One region of the Georgenia sp. X1117 genome, then DNA from elsewhere that is predicted to be linked to it. Evidence: riboswitches for the same ligand, from Rfam matches in the RefSeq annotation. Region 1 holds a riboswitch; each other region holds the start of a gene.
The links. Region 1 has a riboswitch for thiamine pyrophosphate ahead of thiM (hydroxyethylthiazole kinase). Riboswitches for the same ligand answer to the same signal wherever they lie in the genome.

Region 1 (7,331 bases):
CCCCTGCCTCCTTCGCGATCGCCGCGGCGGTCAGAGGGTTGTCGCCGGTGACCATCACGGTGCGGATGCCCATGGCGCGCAGCTCGGCGAACCGCGCGGTGAGACCGTCCTTGACGACGTCCTTGAGGTGGATGACGCCGAGGACGGCTCCGTCCCCGTCCCCGGTGAGGCAGGCGACAACCAGGGGGGTGCCGCCCGAGGACGAGATGCGCTCGACGTGCTCCTCGAGGGTCGCCCGGTCGGAGGCCGAGGGCACGACGCCCTCGGTCTCGAGCCAGGCGAGGATCGCAGAGCCCGCGCCCTTGCGGAGGCGGGTGCCGTCGGGCAGGTCCAGGCCCGACATGCGGGTCTGGGCGGTGAACGGCACGACCTCCCCCCGCGGCGCGGTGCCGACGTCGACGCCGCGCTCCCGTGCGAGCTCGAGGACTGAGCTGCCCTCGGGCGTGGGGTCGGCGAGGGAGGACAGCGCGGCCGCCTCCACGAGCTCGTGCATCCCGGCGTCGCCGACGCGGACGAAGTCCGTCGCCCGTCGGTTGCCGTAGGTGATGGTGCCGGTCTTGTCCAGCAGCAGGGTGGTCACGTCGCCCGCCGCCTCCACCGCGCGCCCGGACATCGCCAGCACGTTGCGCTGGACGAGCCGGTCCATCCCGGCGATCCCGATCGCGGACAGCAGGGCGCCGATGGTGGTGGGAATCAGGCAGACCAGCAGCGCCACGAGCACCGTGATCGAGGCCGGGCTCGCCGGGTAGGAGGCGATGGGGTTCAGTGTGATCGCGACCGCGAGGAACACGATGGACAGCGAGGCCAGCAGGATGTTTAGGGCGATCTCGTTGGGGGTGCGCTGCCGGGCGGCCCCCTCGACCAGCGAGATCATCCGGTCCACGAAGGTCTGGCCTGGCGTCGAGGTGATGCGCACGACGATCCGGTCGGACAGCACTCGGGTGCCGCCGGTGACGGCGGAGCGGTCGCCGCCGGACTCGCGCACGACGGGCGCGGATTCGCCGGTGATCGCGGACTCGTCGATGCTCGCGATGCCCTGGATGATGTCGCCGTCGCCGGGGACGAGATCGCCCGCGGTGACCACCACGATGTCGTGCCGGGCGAGGTCCGCCGAGGAGATCTCCTCGGTCGGCACGGTCTCCGCGCCGGGGTCGGCCGTAGCGTCGTACCCGTCGACGAGGCGCGCCAGGGTGCTGGTGCGGGTGCGGCGCAGGGTCGCGGCCTGGGCCTTGCCGCGCCCCTCGGCGACGGACTCGGCGAGGTTCGCGAAGAGCACGGTGATCCACAGCCAGCCGGCGATCGCCGCGGAGAACGTCGCCGGCACCGCAGTGCCGCCGGACGGGGCCGGGCCGTCGCCGATCAGCTCGACGACGGTCATCACGCTGGTCAATAGAGCACCGACCCACACGATCAGCATGACGGGGTTGCGCCACTGGGCGCGGGGGGTCATCCTGCGCAGCGCGCCTGGCAGGGCGGCGCGGAGCTGCGCGAGGGTGAGGGTGCGGCGCGGCGCAGGGGGCTGCGCCGGCGACGACGTGGGCGTCGGCGCGGAGGACGGGTCGGAGTGTTCGGAGTGGATGGTCTTGTCGATGGTCGGCATGGTCACTGCAGCCCTTCAGCGAGCGGTCCCAGGGTGAGGACGGGGAAGAAGACGAGTGCGGTCACGAGCAGCGCCGTGCCGACGGTGAGGCCCACGAACAGCGGGCGGTGGGTGGGCAGGGTGCCGGAGGTCGCCGGGATCCGGTCCTGCGCGGCGAACGAGCCGGCCAGGGCAAGGACCAGGGCGATCGGGAGAAACCTGCCCAGCAGCATCGCCACGCCGATCGCGGTGGTCAGCCACGGCGTGCTGGCGGTCAGCCCCGCGAAGGCGGAGCCGTTGTTGTTCGCGCCCGAGGCAAAGGCATAGAGCACCTCGGACAGGCCGTGCGAGCCGGTGTTGGTCAGCGAGACGTTCTCGATGCTGTGGCGCAGCGGAGGAACCGCGAAGCTGAGGGCGACACCGCCGAGCACCAGCAGCGGCATGACCAGGATGTAGAGGCTTGCGAGCTTCATCTCCCTGGGGCCGATCTTCTTCCCGAGGTACTCGGGGGTGCGACCGACGAGGAGGCCCGCCACGAACACGGCGATGATCGCGATGACGAGCATGCCGTACAGCCCGGCGCCCACGCCGCCGGGGGCGATCTCGCCCAGGAGCATGTTCACCATCGGGACCATTCCGCCCAGCGCCGTGTACGAGTCGTGCATCGAGTTCACGGAGCCGGTCGAGGTGAGGGTGGTGGTCGCCGCGTAGAGCACGGACTGGGGCAGGCCGAAGCGGGTCTCCTTACCCTCCATCGCGGCGCCGGCGAGTTCAGGGGCGGTGCCCTGCCCGGCGAACTCGAAGGCGGCCAGTACGGACACCGAGGCGAGGTACAGGGTCCCCATCGTCGCGGCGATCGCGTAGCCCTGACGGTGATCGCCGACCATCGTCCCGAAGGTCCGCGGAAGGGAGAAGGGGATCAGCAGGATAAGGAAGACCTGGAACAGGCTGGTCCAGCCGGTCGGGTTCTCGAAGGGGTGGGAGGCGTTGGCGTTGTAGAAGCCGCCGCCGTTGGTGCCGATCTCCTTGATCGCCTCCTGCGACGCGACCGGACCGCCCGGGAGTGTCTGGGTGCCGCCCGCGACGGTCGTGACGTCCACGTAGCCCTGGAAGTTCTGCACCACGCCGCCTGCGATCAGCACGACGGCGCTGAGGATCGATACCGGCAGCAACACCAGGAAGGTGCCACGCAGCAGATCGACCCAGAAGTTCCCGATCGTTCCCGTGCGGCGCCGGGCCAGGCCTCGCACCAGCGCGACCGCGACGGCGATGCCGGTGGCGGCCGAGACGAAGTTCTGGACCGCGAGACCGGCGAACTGGACCGTGTAGGAGAGGTCCTCGCCGGAGTACGCCTGCCAGTTGGTGTTCGTCACGAAGGAGATCGCGGTGTTGAACGCGACCCCCGAATCGATCGACTCATTGCCCAGGGAGTAGGGCAACAGCTCCTGGAGCCGCAGGAGACCGAACAGCGCGAGGACGCCCACCAGGGAGAACAGCAGCACGGACCGCAGGTAGGCGGGCCAGGACTGCTCGCGGGAGGAGTCGACGCCGAGGACGGCGAACACGCGCGTCTCCCAGCGCGAGGAGACTGGGGCGGTGAAGACCCAGGCCATGTAGTCGCCCATCGGGCGGTACACGACCGCGAGAGCGGCGACGAGTGTGAGGACGCTCGCGACGAGGTAGAGCCAGTCCATCAGAAACGCTCCGGTGCAAGCAGGGCGATGAACAGGTACACGATCGCGGCGAGACCGAGGAGGAGGGCGAGGATCTCGAGTACGATCACAGCTTCTCCACCGCCCGCGCGATGAGGGCGACGACCGCGAATAGGGCGATCACGCCGACCACGGAGAGGACGTCGAGCACAGCAGGACTCCGTTCTGAGTAGGGGCGGCCGCCGTCCGGCGGTCGCACGCCGAGGTGCGGCGCGATACCGAGCACACACCGTTCACGGCGGCGGGACAGGCGTCCTCACGGAATCCATACGGCTCTCGAGCCGATCCTCATGGACTGCTTACGCCAGTCGTCCCCCGGCTGGGGCTCAGGTCACCGACAGCACTCGGTGCGACACCACACTGGGCTCCCACACACCGGAATCTGCAAAACCGTCACCATTCGCTGTGGGGACGCTAGATAGGGCCTCCAACACAACTCGCAGCGTTCCACGCCACACACTGCCGACGGCCTACCTAGTCGCGTTGCGGAAACCTACAGCTTTACGAGACACACAGCCGAGCGGCGAAGGGATCGTCTCGAGCTGGGTCGATACCGAGCGGCGGTGTCTCGTGAAGTCGTCGCACCGTGTTGCGTCTCAGATCTTCCAGAGCAGCGAGTTTGTGAGGCATCATGTGGTGATGAGGCTTCTGGGGTATGTCAGGTTCCGAAGTCCACTGCACGATCGTCCGAAGTCGACTGCACATTCAAAGGTTGCGCAGCCGTTGTCTGGTGAGGCGCCATGGTGAGGGCTGCGGCGGCCAAGGAACGCGCGTCGGGCACTGGTGACAGCACGCCCGGACGGTCCGAGGCGCGACCCTTTTGCGGTCGCTGAAGCGAGGGCACGGTGCGGGGAACGGTGCGGATGTTAGGCTGGTGAATGACGCGGGGTGCCGTGCTGGTACGGCTGAGATCACACCCGTTGAACCTGATCTAGTTCGTACTAGCGAAGGGAACGTCGCCGATGTCGGCACCTTCTTCCGTCCCTACTGTCCCACTCGATGCTGCCGCTGTGGGCGAGGCCTTGGCCGCGATGCGCGGGCATGCCCCGCTGGTGCAGTGCCTGACCAACGTCGTCGTCGCTCAGTGGACAGCGAACGTCCTGCTCGCGGTCGGCGCCAGTCCGTCGATGGTGGATAACCCGGAGGAAGCCGGGCCGTTCGCCGCCGTCGCCGACGGGGTCCTGGTCAACCTCGGCACGCCCCAAGAGGCGACGGTGGCTGCGATGCACGGCGCGGTCAGTGCCGCCGCGGCGGCCGGCACCCCGTGGGTGCTCGACCCGGTCGGGGTGGGTGGGCTCGCCTGGCGCACCCGGGTTGCCGTCGACCTGCTCGCCCACGCCTCCCCGGCACTCGTCCGTGGCAACCCCTCAGAGATTCTCGCTTTGGCCGGTGGGGGCAGCGGTGGGCGGGGCCCGGAGAGCGTCGACGCCGCCGAGGACGCCCTCGACGCCGGCCGGGCGCTGGCCCGGGAGCACGGCACCATCGTCGCGGTCTCCGGGGAGGTCGACCACCTCACCGACGGCACCCGGCTGGTGCGGGTGGACAACGGCCATCGATGGTTGACCCAGGTCACTGGCGGTGGGTGCGCGCTGGGCGCGCTCATGGCTGCCTTCGCCGCCACCACCGACGACCCGCTCCTGGCCGCCACGGCCGCGACCGCGACATACACCGTGGCCGCCGAGGTCGCGGCCGAGCGTGCCGCCGGGCCGGGGAGCTTCGCCGTCGCGCTGCTCGACTCTCTCGCCACCCTCAACCCGCAGAAGTTGACCGAGAAGGTGGTGCTCCGGTGACCCGCCGACCGGTGAACCTCAGCCTCTACCTGGTCACCGACACCGGTTTGTGCGGCCCACGGGGCGTGCCCGCGACCGTGCAGGCTGCGGTCACGGGCGGGGTCAGCGTGGTGCAGTTGCGTGACCCGGGCGCCACCGACGCCGACTTCGTCGCCCTCGGCGTGGCGGTCCGCGAGGTGCTGGCGGGGACCGGGGTGCCGCTGATTATCGATGACCGGGTCCACCTCGTTCAGGACATCGGCGCCGACGGCGTCCACGTCGGTCAGCGCGACATGCCGCCTGCTCAGGCCCGGCAGTTGCTCGGGCCGGACGCCATGGTCGGGCTGTCGGTCAGCACGATCGAGCAGGTTCGCACAGCACGCGGGCTCGGTGACGGCGTCTTGGACTACCTCGGCGTTGGACCGGTGTGGCCGACGGCGACCAAGCCTGACCACGGCACTCCGATCGGCCCGGGCGGGGTGGCTGCGGTGGCCGCCGCGAGCCCGTGGCCGGTCGTCGCCATCGGCGGCATCACCACGAAACGCACCGGCATGCTGCGCCACAGCGGCGCCGCCGGCGTGGTGGTCGTCTCGACGGTGTGCGCCGCGGAGGAACCAGCCGTGGCGGCCGCGAGCCTGCGGGCCGCGTGGGACGGGCAACCGTGAACCCCCGCCCACCGATCGCGCTGACGATCGCCGGCTCCGATCCCTCCGGCGGGGCCGGTATTCAAGGCGACCTCAAGACCTTCTCCGCACTGGGTGCCTACGGCACCGCGGTGCTCACCTCACTGACCGCCCAGTCCACCCAGGGAGTCACCGGTGTCCACGTCGTCCCCGCGGACTTCGTCCGCGCCCAGCTGGACACCCTCGTAGACGACGTGGCGGTTGACGCCGCCAAGATCGGGATGCTCGCCTCCGCGGCCACCATCGAGACCGTCCTCGCCTTCCTCGACAAGCGCTCCGACGCGGTGCCGGTTGTGGTCCTCGACCCCGTCATGGTGTCCACCGCCGGTTCCCGGCTGCTGGCCGAGGACGCCGTCGAGCCGATGCGCCAACTCCTGCCGTACGTCTCCCTCATCACGCCGAACGTCCCCGAGGCCGCCGTGCTGCTCGACGCCGACCCCGCCGAAGACCTCGACACCATGCGCGCCCAGGCCATCGCGCTCCGGGAGCTGGGCGCCGCGCGGGTGCTGGTCAAGGGGGGCCACCTCGGCGGCGACGCACACGCCACCGACCTGTGGCTCGACGACGCGGGCGAGCAGCTGCTGACCGGCCCGCGGGTAGCCACGGTCAACACCCACGGCACCGGGTGCGCCCTGTCCTCCGCGATCGCCGCACTCGCCCCGCGCACCGGGTCCCTGCTAGAGGCCACCCGCCAGGCCAAGACTTGGCTCACCGGCACCCTGCGGGCCGCCGACGCGCTCCACATCGGCCACGGACCCGGCCCCGTGCACCACTGCCACGACATCTGGAAAGACGAGAACGACTGGAAGGACAGCGACCGATGACCAGCCCACACACCTCCATGCCCGAGACGATTCGCGACCACGACGACACTGGCGTGTTCAGCACCGTGGCGTGGCATCGCACGGCCAGGGTCCGCGAGGCGATCGACGCGCTGCCCTTGTTGCACCAGCTGAGCGACGCGACCCTGGCGGAAGAGACGTTCCGGCACTACCTCGCCCAGGACGCGCTCTACCTGGCCGACTACGGCCGGGTCCTGGCCGCGGCCGCCGCTCAGGCCCAGGCGTCGGAGGAAATGGCATTCTGGGCGCAGGCCGCGCGGGAGGTGGTCGAGGTCGAGCGGCAGCTGCACGCCACCCACGTCACCGACCTCACCGCCGCCGAGCCCTCACCGACCACGGTTGCCTACACCTCCTACCTGCTGAGCCTCGCGACAGCCGGAAACTACCCGGTCCTCGCGGCCGGCATCCTGCCGTGCTTCTGGGTCTACGACGACGTCGGCACCCGTTTGAAGGCCGCCGTCGGTGACCTGAGCACGCACCCGTACGGGGACTGGATCGCCACCTACGGCGATCCAGACTTCACCGCCGCCACCGACACCGCCCGGGACATCGTGGACCACCTCGCCGACCAGGCCAGCCCCGGCACACTGGCGCGCATGCACACCGCGTTCCACCGCGCCACCCAGTACGAGTGGATGTTCTGGGACGCCGCCCACCGGCAGGAGACCTGGCCCATCTGAGGTCATTGGTCGGTGCGCCCTTGGGCGCGCGCTCATCATGATCTTTCGAGAGCTGGTCGCCGCCCT
Region 2 (7,331 bases), on a different replicon from region 1:
GACCCTGGCCGTGCGATGCCACGCCACGGTGCTGAACACGCCAGTGTCGTCGTGGTCGCGAATCGTCTCGGGCATGGAGGTGTGTGGGCTGGTCATCGGTCGCTGTCCTTCCAGTCGTTCTCGTCTTTCCAGATGTCGTGGCAGTGGTGCACGGGGCCGGGTCCGTGGCCGATGTGGAGCGCGTCGGCGGCCCGCAGGGTGCCGGTGAGCCAAGTCTTGGCCTGGCGGGTGGCCTCTAGCAGGGACCCGGTGCGCGGGGCGAGTGCGGCGATCGCGGAGGACAGGGCGCACCCGGTGCCGTGGGTGTTGACCGTGGCTACCCGCGGGCCGGTCAGCAGCTGCTCGCCCGCGTCGTCGAGCCACAGGTCGGTGGCGTGTGCGTCGCCGCCGAGGTGGCCCCCCTTGACCAGCACCCGCGCGGCGCCCAGCTCCCGGAGCGCGATGGCCTGGGCGCGCATGGTGTCGAGGTCTTCGGCGGGGTCGGCGTCGAGCAGCACGGCGGCCTCGGGGACGTTCGGCGTGATGAGGGAGACGTACGGCAGGAGTTGGCGCATCGGCTCGACGGCGTCCTCGGCCAGCAGCCGGGAACCGGCGGTGGACACCATGACGGGGTCGAGGACCACAACCGGCACCGCGTCGGAGCGCTTGTCGAGGAAGGCGAGGACGGTCTCGATGGTGGCCGCGGAGGCGAGCATCCCGATCTTGGCGGCGTCAACCGCCACGTCGTCTACGAGGGTGCCCAGCTGGGCGCGGACGAAGTCCGCGGGGACGACGTGGACACCGGTGACTCCCTGGGTGGACTGGGCGGTCAGTGAGGTGAGCACCGCGGTGCCGTAGGCACCCAGTGCGGAGAAGGTCTTGAGGTCGCCTTGAATACCGGCCCCGCCGGAGGGATCGGAGCCGGCGATCGTCAGCGCGATCGGTGGGCGGGGGTTCACGGTTGCCCGTCCCACGCGGCCCGCAGGCTCGCGGCCGCCACGGCTGGTTCCTCCGCGGCGCACACCGTCGAGACGACCGCCACGCCGGCGGCGCCGCTGTGGCGCAGCATGCCGGTGCGTTTCGTGGTGATGCCGCCGATGGCGACGACCGGCCACGGGCTCGCGGCGGCCACCGCAGCCACCCCGCCCGGGCCGATCGGAGTGCCGTGGTCAGGCTTGGTCGCCGTCGGCCACACCGGTCCAACGCCGAGGTAGTCCAAGACGCCGTCACCGAGCCCGCGTGCTGTGCGAACCTGCTCGATCGTGCTGACCGACAGCCCGACCATGGCGTCCGGCCCGAGCAACTGCCGGGCCTGAGCAGGCGGCATGTCGCGCTGACCGACGTGGACGCCGTCGGCGCCGATGTCCTGAACGAGGTGGACCCGGTCATCGATAATCAGCGGCACCCCGGTCCCCGCCAGCACCTCGCGGACCGCCACGCCGAGGGCGACGAAGTGGGCGTCGGTGGCGCCCGGGTCACGCAACTGCACCACGGTGACTCCGCCCGCGACCGCAGCCTGCACGGTCGCGGGCACCCCCCGTGGGCCGCACAAACCGGTGTCGGTGACCAGGTAGAGGCTGAGGTTCACCGGTCGGCGGGTCACCGGAGCACCACCTTCTCGGTCAGCTCCTGCGGGTTGAGGGTGGCGAGAGAGTCCAGCAGCGCAACGGCGAAGCTCCCCGGCCCGGCGGCACGCTCGGCCGCGACCTCGGCGGCCACGGTGTACGTCGCGGTCGCGGCCGTGGCGGCCAGGAGCGGGTCGTCGGTGGTGGCGGCGAAGGCAGCCATGAGTGCGCCCAGCGCGCACCCACCGCCAGTGACCTGGGTCAACCATCGATGGCCGTTGGCCACCCGCACCAGCCGGGTGCCGTCGGTGAGGTGGTCGACCTCCCCGGAGACCGCGACGATGGTGCCGTGCTCCCGGGCCAGCGCCCGGCCGGCGTCGAGGGCATCCTCGGCGGCGTCGACGCTCTCCGGACCCCGCCCACCGCTGCCCCCACCGGCGAAAGCGAGAATCTCTGAGGGGTTGCCACGGACGAGTGCCGGGGAGGCGTGGGCGAGCAGGTCGACGACAACCCGGCTGCGCCAGGCGAGCCCACCCACCCCGACCGGGTCGAGCACCCACGGGGTGCCGGCCGCCGCGGCGGCACTGACCGCGCCGTGCATCGCAGCCACCGTCGCCTCTTGGGGCGTGCCGAGGTTGACCAGGACCCCGTCGGCGACGGCGGCGAACGGCCCGGCTTCCTCCGGGTTGTCCACCATCGACGGACTGGCGCCGACCGCGAGCAGGACGTTCGCTGTCCACTGAGCGACGACGACGTTGGTCAGGCACTGCACCAGCGGGGCATGCCCGCGCATCGCAGCCAAGGCCTCGCCCACAGCGGCAGCATCGAGTGGGACAGTAGGGACGGAAGAAGGTGCCGACATCGGCGACGTTCCCTTCGCTAGTACGAACTAGATCAGGTTCAACGGGTGTGATCTCAGCCGTACCAGCACGGCACCCCGCGTCATTCACCAGCTTAACATCCGCACCGTTCCCAGCACCGTGCCCTCGCTTCAGCGATCGCAAAAGGGTCGCGCCTCGGACCGTCCGGGCGTGCTGTCACCAGTGCCCGGCTGCGCTACGGCGTTCCTTGGCCGCCGCAGCCCTCACCATGGCGCCTCACCAGACAACGGCTGCGCAACCTTAAAATGTGCAGTCGACTTCGGACACTCGTGCAGTGGACTTCGAAAACTGACACACGTGCAGCGCGGGCGTCGACAGGATGAGCCAGATCGCGTGCGCCGGTACGTCGAGCACGGCCTCGACCACCAGTGTGGTCGCTGTGGTGGTGACTGTGGACCGCATGTGGTGCCCCCGGTGAGAAATCGGTGCGACGTTGCACCTGACGTGAACCCTGCCACACTTCCGTGCCCCCATGGTCAGCGGGGTCGCCAGGTGGGACGCGGCCCCCGTCCGTGGCGCGCTATCCTTGGTCGGCCTTCCTGCCTTCGTAGCTCAGGGGATAGAGCACCGCTCTCCTAAAGCGGGTGTCGGCGGTTCGAATCCGCCCGAGGGCACCCCGTCGCCCGCCCCCGTGGTCCTGTGACCCAGGCCGCGAGCGAGCGGGCTTGCGCTCAGCCGTCCGGGTGGGCATGATTGTCGTCAGACGGAGCGTGACGCCTGCCCCCCCTGCGCGTCACGCTCCGTTCTTGTCTGTCCGGGCGGGTCGCCCGCGGCGCCGAGGCCGCGACGCCGCCACCCCGCCGCCGGCCAGCGCCCGACACCACTGCCGTCGCTCCGACGCGCGGGCCGTCGCGCGCCTACCCTGGTGGGATGACGCCTCCGCCGATCCCGCCCTTCCGCCGCGGCCGGGACAGCGACCGGCGACGCGCCAGGTCCGCCCCGACGACCGACGCCCCGGCCACCACCGGGCAGCCGGCCCACGCGGCCGAGGACGCCACCGGTGAGGCGGCCGCCGGCGGGGACGATGCCGGCTCGCCCGACGCCGACCAGACCACCGCCGCGGGTGCCCCCGCGGGTGCCGGGGACGCCGCCCGGCCCGAGGATGCCCGGCCCGAGGATGCCCCGCACGGTCCCCGGCCGGGGACCCGCACCGGGGCCGTGGCCCGCGCCGTCGAGCGCTGGATCGCCGACCTCACCGCGCTGGGCGCCGAGGGGCTGGGGGAGGACGACGACCTCGGCGAGGCCGTCCTCGACCTCACTCACGCCCACCCCGGCGGGACCGCCCAGCTCTACGCGGGCCGTCCCACCCGCCTGTCCAACCTCGTGCGCGAGCGGCAGGCCGCGGTCACGGCGCACCAGGACGCCCGGGCGGTGCGCTCGCGGGCCGAGGACCTCGCCCAGCGCTTCGGCGTGGCCCCGACGTACCTCGCCACCGGGGTGGCCACCTGGTCCGCGCTCCCGCCGCCGGTCCTCGACGACGACCTCGACCCGTCCTCGACCTCAGCCGGCCGGGCGGACGACGCCGGCGTCGAGCCCCCGATCGTGCGCACCATCCGCACCCCGGTCTTCCTGCGCGGCGTACGCCTGCAGCCGGTCTCCGCCGACGGCGAGGTCGAGCTCACCCTCGAGCGCACCGTCGAGCTCAACCCCGTCCTCGCCCGCGCGCTGACCGAGGCGGGCCTGCCCGGCGAGGCCGTCGACCACCTCCCGCCGCTCGGTCCGGCCTCCAGCCAGCGCGAGGCCCTGGTCGGCGTCGCCGAGCTGGCCGCCCGGTACCTGCCGGGCCTGGAGATCGAGGACCGCGTCGTCGTCGGCACCTTCCTGCACCCGGGCCAGGTGGCCGTGGAGGACCTGCGCGCGATGGTCCCGCACCTGGCCTCCTCCGACGTCGTGGCCGCGCTCGCCGGGCACGACCAGGCGCGCGCCGCCCTCGGGGGTGCCCTCCCGCCCGAGGAGGACACCGACCCCGACCCCGACGAGGAGCGCGCGGTGGGCGACGTCGAGGTCGCCGGCGAGCAGGCGGTCCGCCTGGTCGGGCAGGGCGGGCACCTCGTCGTCGACGCACCGCCCGGCGCCGACGACGTCGGGGTCGTCGCGGCCACCCTCGCCCGCGCCGCGGCCGACGGGCGCACGGTGCTGTACGTGCCGGGCGACCGGCGCACCGGACGGTCCACCGTGGCCCACCTCCACGAGCTGGGCCTCGGCGAGCTCGTGCTCGACCTGCGCGCCGACGGCGGCTGGCGCGAGGAGGCCTCCCGCTCGGTGCGGCGGGGGATGGAGGCGCCGGCGGTCGCCGTCGACGAGGCCGCCGTGCGACGCACCCGCGAGGAGCTGCGCGCCGCCCGCTCGCAGGTGCGCGAGCAGCTCGACTCGCTGCATCGGCGTCACGAGGGCTGGGGGGTCTCGGTCTTCGACGCGCTGCAGGCCCTGGCCCGCCTCACCGCGCAGAACCCCGGCCCCCGCACCGGTGCGCGCATTGCCGGGCAGGACCTGCGCGCGCTCAGCGGGAGCGCCCGCACCGGAGCGGCCGCCCGGCTCGCCCGCGCCGCGACCCTGGGTGCCTTCACGCTCAGGCGATCGAGCACCCCCTGGTACGGCGCCCGCCTGACGACCAACCAGGAGGCCGCCGACGCGCTCGCCCGCGTCCAGCGGCTCACCGGCGTCGAGCTCCCGGCCGTCGACGACCTCGTCGGCTCCACGGCCGTGCAGACCGGCCTCAAGCGCGCCACCACCCTGCGTGAATGGCACGAGCAGCTCGAGATGCTCGACGGCGTGGCCGATGCTCTGGACGTCTTCCTCCCTCAGATCTTCGAGCACTCCGCCGCGGACATGGTCACGGCCACCGCGCCGCGTCAGGACCGGCGCGCGCAGGAGACCGTCATGCCGGGCGGCACCCGGCGCCGCCTCGTCCGGCAGGCTCGCGACCTCGTGCGGCCGGGCCGCTCGGTGGCCGACCTGCACACCGAGCTGCTGCGCGTCCAGGAGCAGCGCGAGATCTGGACCCGGCACTCCACCGGCGGCGGCTGGCCCCGGCTGCCCGACGGGCTGGCCGACATCCGCGAGCTCGAGCGGGAGACCGCCGAGGACGTGGCCGCCCTCGACGCGGTGCTCGACCGTTCCCAGGGGCGCGGCGCGCTCGCCGACCTCCCGCTGGACGAGCTGCGCCGCACGGTCGAGGCCCTCGAGGCCGACACCACCGCCCTGCGGACCCTGCCCGAACGCACCCGCCTGGTCGACGAGCTGCGCGCCGAGGGACTGGGCGAGCTCCTCGACGACCTCGCCGCGCGCACCGTTCCGGACGACCTCGTCGTGGCCGAGCTGGACCTGGCCTGGTGGAGCTCCGTGCTCGAGCAGGTGCTGGCCGACGAGCCCGCCCTGTCCGGCCGGGAGCCGGCCGCGCTGGCCGCCGACCTGGCCGACCTCGAGCGCCTCGAGGCCGAGCAGCGGGCCACCCTCGTCCCGGCCGTGCGCTCGGCGGCCGCCGACCGGCTGCGGCGCGCCGTGCGGACGCACCGCACGCAGGCCGCGCACCTGTGGGAGCAGCTGGCCGCCGACCGGGGCGCCACCCTGGGCAAGGCGCTGGCCGAGCACCCCGAGGTCGCGCCGACGATCCGACCGGTCCGCGCCGCGGCGCCCCTCCTGGCCGCGCAGATCCTGCCGCCCGGCCCCACGGTCGACCTCGCCGTCCTGCACGGCATCGAGCTCCTCCCCATCGCCCAGGTCGTCTCCGTGCTGGGCCGGGCCCGTCAGGTCGTGGTGGTCGCCGACACCCAGCGCCACCCCGGCGGTGCGGCCTCCGCGCTGGCCGAGGTGCTCCCGGCCATGCGGCTGCCCTCCGTACGCGGGCCGCTGGTGCCCGGAGCCGCGCGCCTGCTCGCCGCCCACGGCTACGAGGGCGTGGTGGCGCCGGTGCCCTCGGTGCGCACCGACGGCGGGGTCCGCCTCGAGCACGTCGACGGCTACGGCACGCCCGCCCCGGGCTCGGAGACCGTGGAGTCGGTCGACGCCGAGGTGCACCGCGCGGTGGAGGTGGTCCGCGAGGAGGTGCACGCCGCCCCGCTCGCCTCGCTGGCCGTGGTCACGCCGTCGGCCCGGCACGCCGCCCGCGTGCGCGAGGCGATCGCCGAGGCCGCCGTCGCCGACCCGGCGCTCGAGGCCGCGCTCGACCCGCGGCTCGTCGAGCCGCTGGTGGTTGCCGACCTGGCTGACGCCGGTGGGCTGCGGCGCGACGTCGTCGTGCTCTCGGTGGGTTTCGGCGCCAACGCCCACGGGCGTTTCGTCCACCGGTTCGGCGAGCTGTCCTCCCCGGTGGGGCGTACCCGCATGGTCACGGCGCTCGCCGCTGCGCGGGAGTCGCTCGTCGTCGTCTCCACCATCGCCCCGGGCGCCATCGACCCGTCCCGGGTGCACCACGAGGGCGCGCACATGCTCGCCGAGCTGCTGGAGATCGCCGACGGCGCCGACCTCCGTGGTGCGGGGACGGCGGGCGAGGGGTCCGACGGCGGCACGTCGGCCGAGGAGGCTCCCGCCGAGGCCGCGCCGGAGGCGGCCCGCGCGGACGGTGCCGGCGGCGAGCCCGTCACCGGTGCGGACGCTCCCGCCGAGGGCACCCTGTCCGACGGCGCCCCTGCCGAGGACACGCTCGCCGAGGACACGCCCGTGGACGGCGCCTCCACCGAGGGCGCCCCGTCGGAGGACGCTCTTGCGGAGGGCGCCCTGTCCGAGGACACCGACACCAGCACCAGCGACGTGGCGTCGGCGGAGGAGTCCGACCACACCGATGCGCCGGCCACCCGCGAGGGGACGGAGTCCGGTTCCGCGGCTGCCGACGGCGGACGGGATTGGTTGCGCGAGGAACGGACGGGCGAGGCGGCCGAGGAGGCGCCGACCGACGAGATCCTCGGCG
Region 3 (7,331 bases), on a different replicon from region 1:
GGTCGTGGGTGACGTGCACCGCGGTCGTCCCGGCCGCCCGCAGGATCGCCGCCAGGTCCACCGCCAGGCGCTCGCGAAGCGCACGGTCGAGGGCCGAGAGCGGCTCGTCGAGCAGCAGCACGCGGGGGCGCGGCGCGAGCGCTCGGGCCAGCGCGACCCGCTGCGCCTGCCCGCCGGACAGGGTCGTCACCGGACGGTCGGCGAGGTCGGCGAGCCCGACCAGCTCGAGCAGCTCCGCCACCCGGGCGGCGCGGGCGGCCCGGTCCGGACGACGTGCCGCAGGGATCGAGCGCAGCCCGTAGGCGATGTTCCCGCCGACGTCGAGGTGGTCGAAGAGCTGGCCGTCCTGGAAGACCAGGCCGACCCCCCGGCGGTGCACCGGGACCCCGGCGAGGTCCGCCCCACCGATCCGCACGCTCCCACCGTCGAGCGGCTCGAGGCCCGCGACCGCCCGCAGCAGGGAGGACTTCCCCGACCCGGAGGCGCCCACCAGGGCGAGCACCTCACCGGGAGCGACGTCGAGGCTCACCCGGTCCACGGCCCGCAATCCGCTCGGGTAGACCACCGAGACCTGCTCGACGTCGAGGCCCGCCGCCCGTGCCGGTTCCGGCTCCGGCACGCGCCCTGCTCCTGTCACCATCCGACGTCTCCTTCCGCCCGGGCCCGCTCCGCGAGCGCCATGATCGTCGCCGTCGTCGCGGCGAGCAGCACCGCCGCGGCCATCGCCGCCCCGTGGGTCTCCGCGCCCGGTCGCCCGAGCAGCCGCACGACGGCGACCGGCAGGGTCGGGTCCGTCGACCGCGCGAGGAAGCTCGTCGCACCGAACTCGCCCATCGACACCGCGAAGGCGAAGCCCGTGGCGACGCCGCCGGCCCGCAGCAGGTGCGGGCCGTCGATCGTCACGAGCACCCGCCACGGCGTCGCCCCGAGGGTGGCGGCCGCCTCCCGCTCACCGGCGGCGACGGACCGCAGCACCGGCACCACCGTGCGCACCACCAGGGGCACGGCCACCACCGCCTGCACGACCGGGACCGCCAGCGCCGAGCCGCGCAGGTCGAACGGCAGCCACCCGGACATCAGCACGAAGCCGAAGCCGACCGTCACCGCCGAGACCCCGATCGGCAGCATGACCAGGGTGTCGAGCACCGAGCCGGTGGCACCGCCCCGCGAGCGGCGGGCGCCTCCCCGCGGTCGGCCGGTCGCGGCGCCCCACGGGCGGCGGGCGACACCACCTCGGGCACGGCGTGCGGCGCCTCCCCGACCACCACTCGTCACCGGCTCCGCGCCCGGGCGCCCCGCGACGACGAGGGCGGCCAGCAGCCCGACCACGAGCGAGACGACGGTGGCGTCGACCGCCGACCGCAGCGAGAGCTCGGTGGCCTCGAGCACGGAGCGCGGCAGGGCCCCGCCGACGTCGGTGGCCAGGGCCCGGAAGTGGTCGAGCGTCCATGACCCGTCCGCCGCCCGCAGCGACCGTTCGACCAGCCCGAGCATCGGCGTCACGAGCAGCCCGAGCACCACCGCGGCGGTGACGAGCACCGCGGGCAGGGTCCGCGTCTCGCGCAGGCTCAGCGGCGTGGGCGGGCGGGGCCGCAGCCGCGCCGGCGCCGAGCGCAGCCGCCCGGCCAGCACCATCGCCGCGACCACCACGAGGATCTGCACGAGGGAGAGCACGGCGGCGGCCCGCAGGTCGAGGTTGCGCGAGGCCTGCCGCCAGATCTCGGTCTCCACCGTCGACCAGCCGAGCGGCGCCAGGCTCCGCACGATGCCGTAGGAGGTCGCGCAGAACAGGGCCACGAGGGCGGCCGCCGAGGCGATCGCGGGGGCCAGCGCCGGCAGGGTGACGGTGCGCAGCGTCCGCCACGGCGAGGCACCCAGGGTGCGCGCGGCCTGCTCGGTGCGCGGGTCGAGCGCCGCCCAGGCCGGCCCCACCACGCGCACGACCACCGAGTAGTTGAAGAACACCAGCGCGGCGAGCAGCGCCCACGGCGTGCGGTCCAGGCCCAGCGGCCCGAGCAGCCCCGCGGGCGCGAGGACCGCCCGGAAGGCCACCCCCACCACCACCGTGGGCAGCACGAAGGGCACCGCCACCACCGCGCGCACGAGGCGGCGCCCCGGGAAGGTGCGCCGGTAGAGCACGTAGGCACCGGGCACGCCCAGCACCACGGCGCACGCCGTGGCCGCGAGCGCCTGGACCACGGTGCGCACCAGCGCCTCGATCGTCGACGGTCGCGCGAGGATCTCGAGGAACGGGTCGCCCGCGGGGATGCCGGGGATCCGCTCGCCGGGCAGCAGCCCGTGCACCACGAGCACCGCCACCGGGGCGAGGAAGAAGGCCGCGAGGAAGAGGACCGGCACCCCGACGGCGAGGGCGCGCGCGGCCCGCCGAGCCGGGCTCACCCGGCGACGGCCTCGTCCCAGGCGCGCAGCCACTCCTCCCGGCCCGCCTCGATCTCGGCGGCCGGGACACCGAGCGGCTCCTCGGCGGGCGGCGCGAACTCGGCCCACTCCTCGGGCAGCGCGGCGGCGTCGTCGACGGGGTACATGTACATCGACCCGGGCAGCGCGGCCTGGACCTCCTCCGAGAGCAGCCAGTCGACGACGGCGCGCGCCCCCTCGGGGTTCGCCGCCCCCGCGACCACGCCCGCGTACTCCACCTGCCGCACGCACGTGTCCATCACCGCCGCGGTGGTCGAGGCGGAGCCGTCCTCGGTGAGGGTGGCGGCCGGCGAGGAGGAGTAGGACAGGGCGACGGGTCGGTCGCCGCCGACCACGGTGAAGTCCACGTAGTAGGCGTCCGACCAGGAGTCGACGACGCGCACCCCGTTGTCCGCCAGGCGCTGCCAGTACCCGGCGAACCCGTCCTCGCCGTACTCGGCCACGGTCGCGAGCAGGAGGGCCATGCCCGGGGAGGAGGTGTTGGGGTCGGTGACGACGGTGAGGTCGGCGTAGGCGGGGTCGGCGAGGTCCTCGAGGTCCGTCGGCGCGGGGCGGCCGTCCTCGGCGAACCAGGCGGTGTCGACGTTGAGGCAGACGTCGCCGAAGTCGATCGGGGTCAGCTCGTCGCTGCCCTCGAGCAGGAGGTCCTGCGCGGAGTCCGGCAGCGCGGGCGAGATGTAGGGCTCGAGCACCCCGCCGTCGATCGCGCGCGTGGCGTAGGCGTTGTCGATGCCGTAGACGACGTCGGCGCTCGGGCTGCCCGCGGAGAGCAGGAGCTCGTTGACGACGCTGCCGGCGTCGCCCGGCGCGGTGACGACGAGCGTGTAGCCCGTGTCCTGCTCGAACTGCGCGACGAGCTCCTCGGGGATGTTGAAGGAGTCGTGGGTGACCAGGGCGACCTCGCCGCCGCTGCCGGAACCCCCGTTGCCGGAGCCGCCGCCCGCGGCCTCGCCGCTGCCGCTCTCCGTGCCCGCCTCGTCGCTGCCACTCCCCGGTGCCGGGTCGTCGGAGCTGTCCCCGCCGCCGAGGGAGCAGCCGGCGAGGGTCAGCGCCAGGGCGGTGGCGCCGAGGAGCCGCGCCGGGCGGACGCGGGCGGTGATCGTCGTCGTGCGGGTGCTGCTGGTCGTACCGGTGATGCTGCTGTGCATGGCCTGCCTCCCGTGTGGGTGCGCAGGGTTCGTCGTCGCGGCGGGTGCCGCGACGACGGAGAGAAGTCCCGACTACCTCCGCCGGTGCTAACCGGATCAGGTTCGAGGGTCTGCGGCGTGCCGCACTCTCAGCGCCACGTGGGCGCTCCCCTGTCGTTCGCCGGCCATGCTACCCCGGCGAGGCGGGGCCTCAGTCGTCGTCGGTGAGTTTGGCCAGCTCGAGCTCCGCGGGCTTGTACCACTTCGCGGCCTGGCGCGTGGCGAGCTGACGGATGAGCCCGATGACGGCGCCCGAGACGGCGGAGAAGATGACGATCTCGACCAGCGAGACCGAGTCGTCGCCGTCGATGGCCTCCGGCGGCTCGTGCCCGGTCACCGCGACCCAGCCCTTCTGCAGGATCTTGTTCGCGGCGATGCCCGCGACCGCGCCGGCGCCGGTGCTGACGATCTTCCAGCCGATGTCCATCTCTGCCCTCCGTGGTCCGGGACGGGCGTCCCGGGGGTTGTCGGTGTCCCGCACGGTCGGCCGTGCGCTCCCGCTGGGACGATCATGCCCCAGTCTGCTTGTACGCGTGGTCCCCTCCGGCGGCCTCGATGTCCTCCGCCAGCTCGTCGGCCACGAGCGCCGACCGGTCCACGCGACCGGTGCGGTAGCCGCCGCGCCCGGCCATGTGCGCGCTGATCGGTGCGGTGAGGAACTGGAACGCGACGACGAGGACCAGGGTCCACCCGATCCGGGAGTCGCGCACCTCGAGAGCCACGCCGATCATCAGCAGGGACAGGCCGAGCACCTGGGGCTTGGCCGCAGCGTGCATGCGCGCGAACAGGTCCGGGAACCGGACCAGCGCGACCGCCGCGACCAGGACGAGCAGGGAACCCGCCACGAGGAAGACACCGCCGAGCACCGAGGCCACCGCCGTCCAGCTCATGACTGCTCCTCCCCCGTCACGCGCGGCGACTCCGGACCGTGCACCGGCGCGTCGTCGTCGTCCATCTCCCGCTCGCGCTCGAGCACCTGCTCGAGCTCCTCCTTGGTGAGGATGCGCGCCTCGTCGGACCGCTCCACCGAGGTGAACCGCGCGATCGTCACCGTGGTGAGGAAGCCGACCAGCGTGAGCACCACGAGGATCGGCACGTAGGCCGCGCTCCCGGTCCAGGCGATGAGCAGCGCGATGAGCGCCACGACGGACGCGGTGACGACGTCGGTGGCCACCGCGCGGTCGAGGGTCGAGGGACCGCGCTCCATCCGCGCCAGCGCGACGAAGATCGCGAGCACGACGATGCCCAGGCACACGTAGACGACGATCTCCATCAGGCCTCACCTCCCGTGCTCGTCCCGGCCGGGTCCTCGGCCGGCGCGGAGGCTGCGGCGCCCTCGACCGAGGGGGCCGGCAGGCGTCCGGCGCGGCGCGACCAGCCGGGGCGGAAGCCGGCGTCGACCAGCTGGTCGTCGGTGGCGAAGGCACGCAGCAGGCGCTCCTCCTGGGCGAGCACGTCGGCGTGCGCCTGCTCGAGACCGCCGGCGACGTCGACGTCGAGGATGTGCATGTAGAGCATCCCGGAGTTGCGCATGGCCTCGACCACCAGCGAGCCGGGCACGAGCGAGCACATGCCGCCGGTGGCGGTGAGGATGAGGTCGGAGTGCGAGCGCATCTGGACGCGGATGACGGCGCCGCGCGGCGCCCGCCCCCGCACGACCAGCGTGACGATGTCCCAGGAGGCGACGAGCACCTCCTTGACGAACACCGCGGCGAGCACGACGACCGCCAGCGGCCGCACGGTGGTGCGTCCGGTGGCCCGCGGCATCGGCATGAGGATCGTGACGAACAGCGCCAGCGCGAAGCCGGCCACGAGGTTGCCCAGCGAGAGGTCGCCCCACAGCAGCACCCACACCACGGTGAGCCCGATGACGAGCTTCCACGACGTCGGGGCCAGGCGCCGTCGGGCGGCGGCCGTGCGGCGGCGCCGGCCCCAGGCGGCGCGGGCGCCGGGCCGGTGGCTGCCCGACGGGCGCGCGGAGCTGGTGCGCGGGTCGGCGGCGGTCTCCACCCCGGCCCGGCCCGGGGTGTGGCGGTCGGTCACGGGACACCCTCCTCTCCGAGCGACGGCTCCTCGCTCGGGGTCTCCACGGGCAGGTCGCCGGACTCCTCGCCCTGCTCGGCGACCTCGTCGGAGATGCCGTCGCCCCGCTCGCCGCCCGGCAGGACGGCCGCGATGTAGGGGGTGCGCAGCATGAGGTCGCGTGCGGCGGTGTCCGCGTAGCGCACGATCGGGCCGGCCGCCACCGAGATGGCCAGCGACAGGGCGACGACGGCGCCCGCCGAGACGGTCATCGTCCGCGGCGAGGGGGTGCCCTGGAGCTCCTCGGGCGCCTCCTGCCAGAAGGCCATGTTCCACGCCTTGACCACGGCGTAGAGGGTGAGCAGCGAGGTCACCAGGCCACCCGCGACGAGCATCCAGGACATCCACGAGCCGTCCTCGGCGGCGGCCTGCATGAGGCCGACCTTCCCCAGGAAGCCGGTGAACGGCGGGATGCCGGCCAGGTTGAGCGCCGGGACGAGGTAGAGCACCGCCAGCAGGGGGGCGAGCCGGGCCAGCGAGCCGAGCCGGACCAGCGACGTGGTCCCGCCGCGCCGCTCGATGAGCCCGGCCACGAGGAACAGGCCGGTCTGGACGGTGATGTGGTGGGCGACGTAGAAGATCGCGGCCGACAGCCCCGCCGTCGTGGCCGTGCCGACGCCCCAGATCATGTAGCCGATGTGGCTGATGAGCGTGAAGGACAGCAGTCGCTTGAGGTCGGCCTGCGCGACGGCGCCGAAGATGCCGATGAGCATCGCCGCCAGGGCCACCCACATGAGGACGGGGCTGAGCCGGTCGTCGCCGAAGAGGGTGATCTGGGAGCGGATGATCGCGTAGACGCCGACCTTGGTGAGCAGGCCCGCGAAGACCGCGGTCACCGGCGCCGGCGCCGTCGGGTAGGAGTCGGGCAGCCAGGCGGACAGAGGGAACAGGGCGGCCTTGATGCCGAAGGCGACCAGCAGCACCGCCTCGAGGACGATGGTCACCCCGGGGTCGAGCTCGGGCAGGCGCTGCGCGAGCTGGGCCATGTTGACCGTGCCCGCGGCCGCGTAGACGAAGGCGATGCCGGCGAGGAACACCAGCGAGGAGACCAGGGAGACGATGACGTAGACCGTGCCCGAACGGATCCGGTCGCGCGTGCCGCCCAGGGTGATGAGCACGAAGCTCGCCACCAGCAGCATCTCGAAGCCGACGTAGAGGTTGAACAGGTCCCCGGCGAGGAAGGCGTTCGACACGCCGGCCGACAGGACGAGGAAGGTCGGGTGGAAGATCGTCACCGGCGCGCCCTCGTCGCCGTCGGCGAGATTCTGCGCCAACGCGTACACGAGGACGGCCAGGGTGACCGCCACCGAGACCACGAGCATGAGCGCGGAGAGCCGGTCGGCAACCAGGACGATGCCCACCGGCGCCGACCAGCCGCCGATGTTGAGCACGACCGGGCCGGAGTCGACGGCCACCAGCAGCACGATGGCCACGGCCAGGACGATGCTGAGCACGGACACCGAGATGATGCCCTGCGCGCGACGGAAGCGGGCGAGCACGAGCGAGCCGCCCGCACCGAGGATGGGCAGCATGACCGGGACGGCGAGGAGCCAGCTCATGAGCGTGCCTCCCCGTCGTGCTCACCGGCGCGGCGCCGGTCGCCGCCCGAGCGCCGGTCGTCGC

Region 2: linked by a shared signal. The riboswitch ahead of thiM (hydroxyethylthiazole kinase) and the one ahead of thiM (hydroxyethylthiazole kinase) in region 1 are both predicted to bind thiamine pyrophosphate.
Region 3: linked by a shared signal. The riboswitch ahead of AC3D3D_RS10010 (thiamine ABC transporter substrate-binding protein) and the one ahead of thiM (hydroxyethylthiazole kinase) in region 1 are both predicted to bind thiamine pyrophosphate.

Annotation. Positions count from the first base shown of each region.
Region 1 covers NZ_JBYMUV010000002.1:62,708-70,038, forward strand. Annotated here, with positions in the region: gene kdpB (potassium-transporting ATPase subunit KdpB) at 1-1,600, opposite strand, end outside; gene kdpA (potassium-transporting ATPase subunit KdpA) at 1,603-3,273, opposite strand; gene AC3D3D_RS15380 (potassium-transporting ATPase subunit F) at 3,273-3,362, opposite strand; gene AC3D3D_RS15385 (hypothetical protein) at 3,359-3,517, opposite strand; TPP riboswitch at 4,166-4,262, shown strand; gene thiM (hydroxyethylthiazole kinase) at 4,254-5,081, shown strand; gene thiE (thiamine phosphate synthase) at 5,078-5,725, shown strand; gene thiD (bifunctional hydroxymethylpyrimidine kinase/phosphomethylpyrimidine kinase) at 5,722-6,567, shown strand; gene AC3D3D_RS15405 (TenA family protein) at 6,564-7,265, shown strand.
Region 2 covers NZ_CM173492.1:1,520,528-1,527,858, reverse strand. Annotated here, with positions in the region: gene AC3D3D_RS06975 (TenA family protein) at 1-96, opposite strand, end outside; gene thiD (bifunctional hydroxymethylpyrimidine kinase/phosphomethylpyrimidine kinase) at 93-938, opposite strand; gene thiE (thiamine phosphate synthase) at 935-1,582, opposite strand; gene thiM (hydroxyethylthiazole kinase) at 1,579-2,406, opposite strand; TPP riboswitch at 2,398-2,494, opposite strand; tRNA gene AC3D3D_RS06955 (tRNA-Arg) at 2,967-3,039, shown strand; gene AC3D3D_RS06950 (hypothetical protein) at 3,296-7,331, shown strand, end outside.
Region 3 covers NZ_CM173492.1:2,172,951-2,180,281, reverse strand. Annotated here, with positions in the region: gene AC3D3D_RS10020 (ABC transporter ATP-binding protein) at 1-640, opposite strand, end outside; gene AC3D3D_RS10015 (ABC transporter permease) at 634-2,400, opposite strand; gene AC3D3D_RS10010 (thiamine ABC transporter substrate-binding protein) at 2,397-3,587, opposite strand; TPP riboswitch at 3,644-3,749, opposite strand; gene AC3D3D_RS10005 (DUF4235 domain-containing protein) at 3,778-4,053, opposite strand; gene mnhG (monovalent cation/H(+) antiporter subunit G) at 4,136-4,516, opposite strand; gene AC3D3D_RS09995 (MrpF/PhaF family protein) at 4,513-4,899, opposite strand; gene AC3D3D_RS09990 (Na+/H+ antiporter subunit E) at 4,899-5,669, opposite strand; gene AC3D3D_RS09985 (Na+/H+ antiporter subunit D) at 5,666-7,267, opposite strand; gene AC3D3D_RS09980 (Na(+)/H(+) antiporter subunit C) at 7,264-7,331, opposite strand, start outside.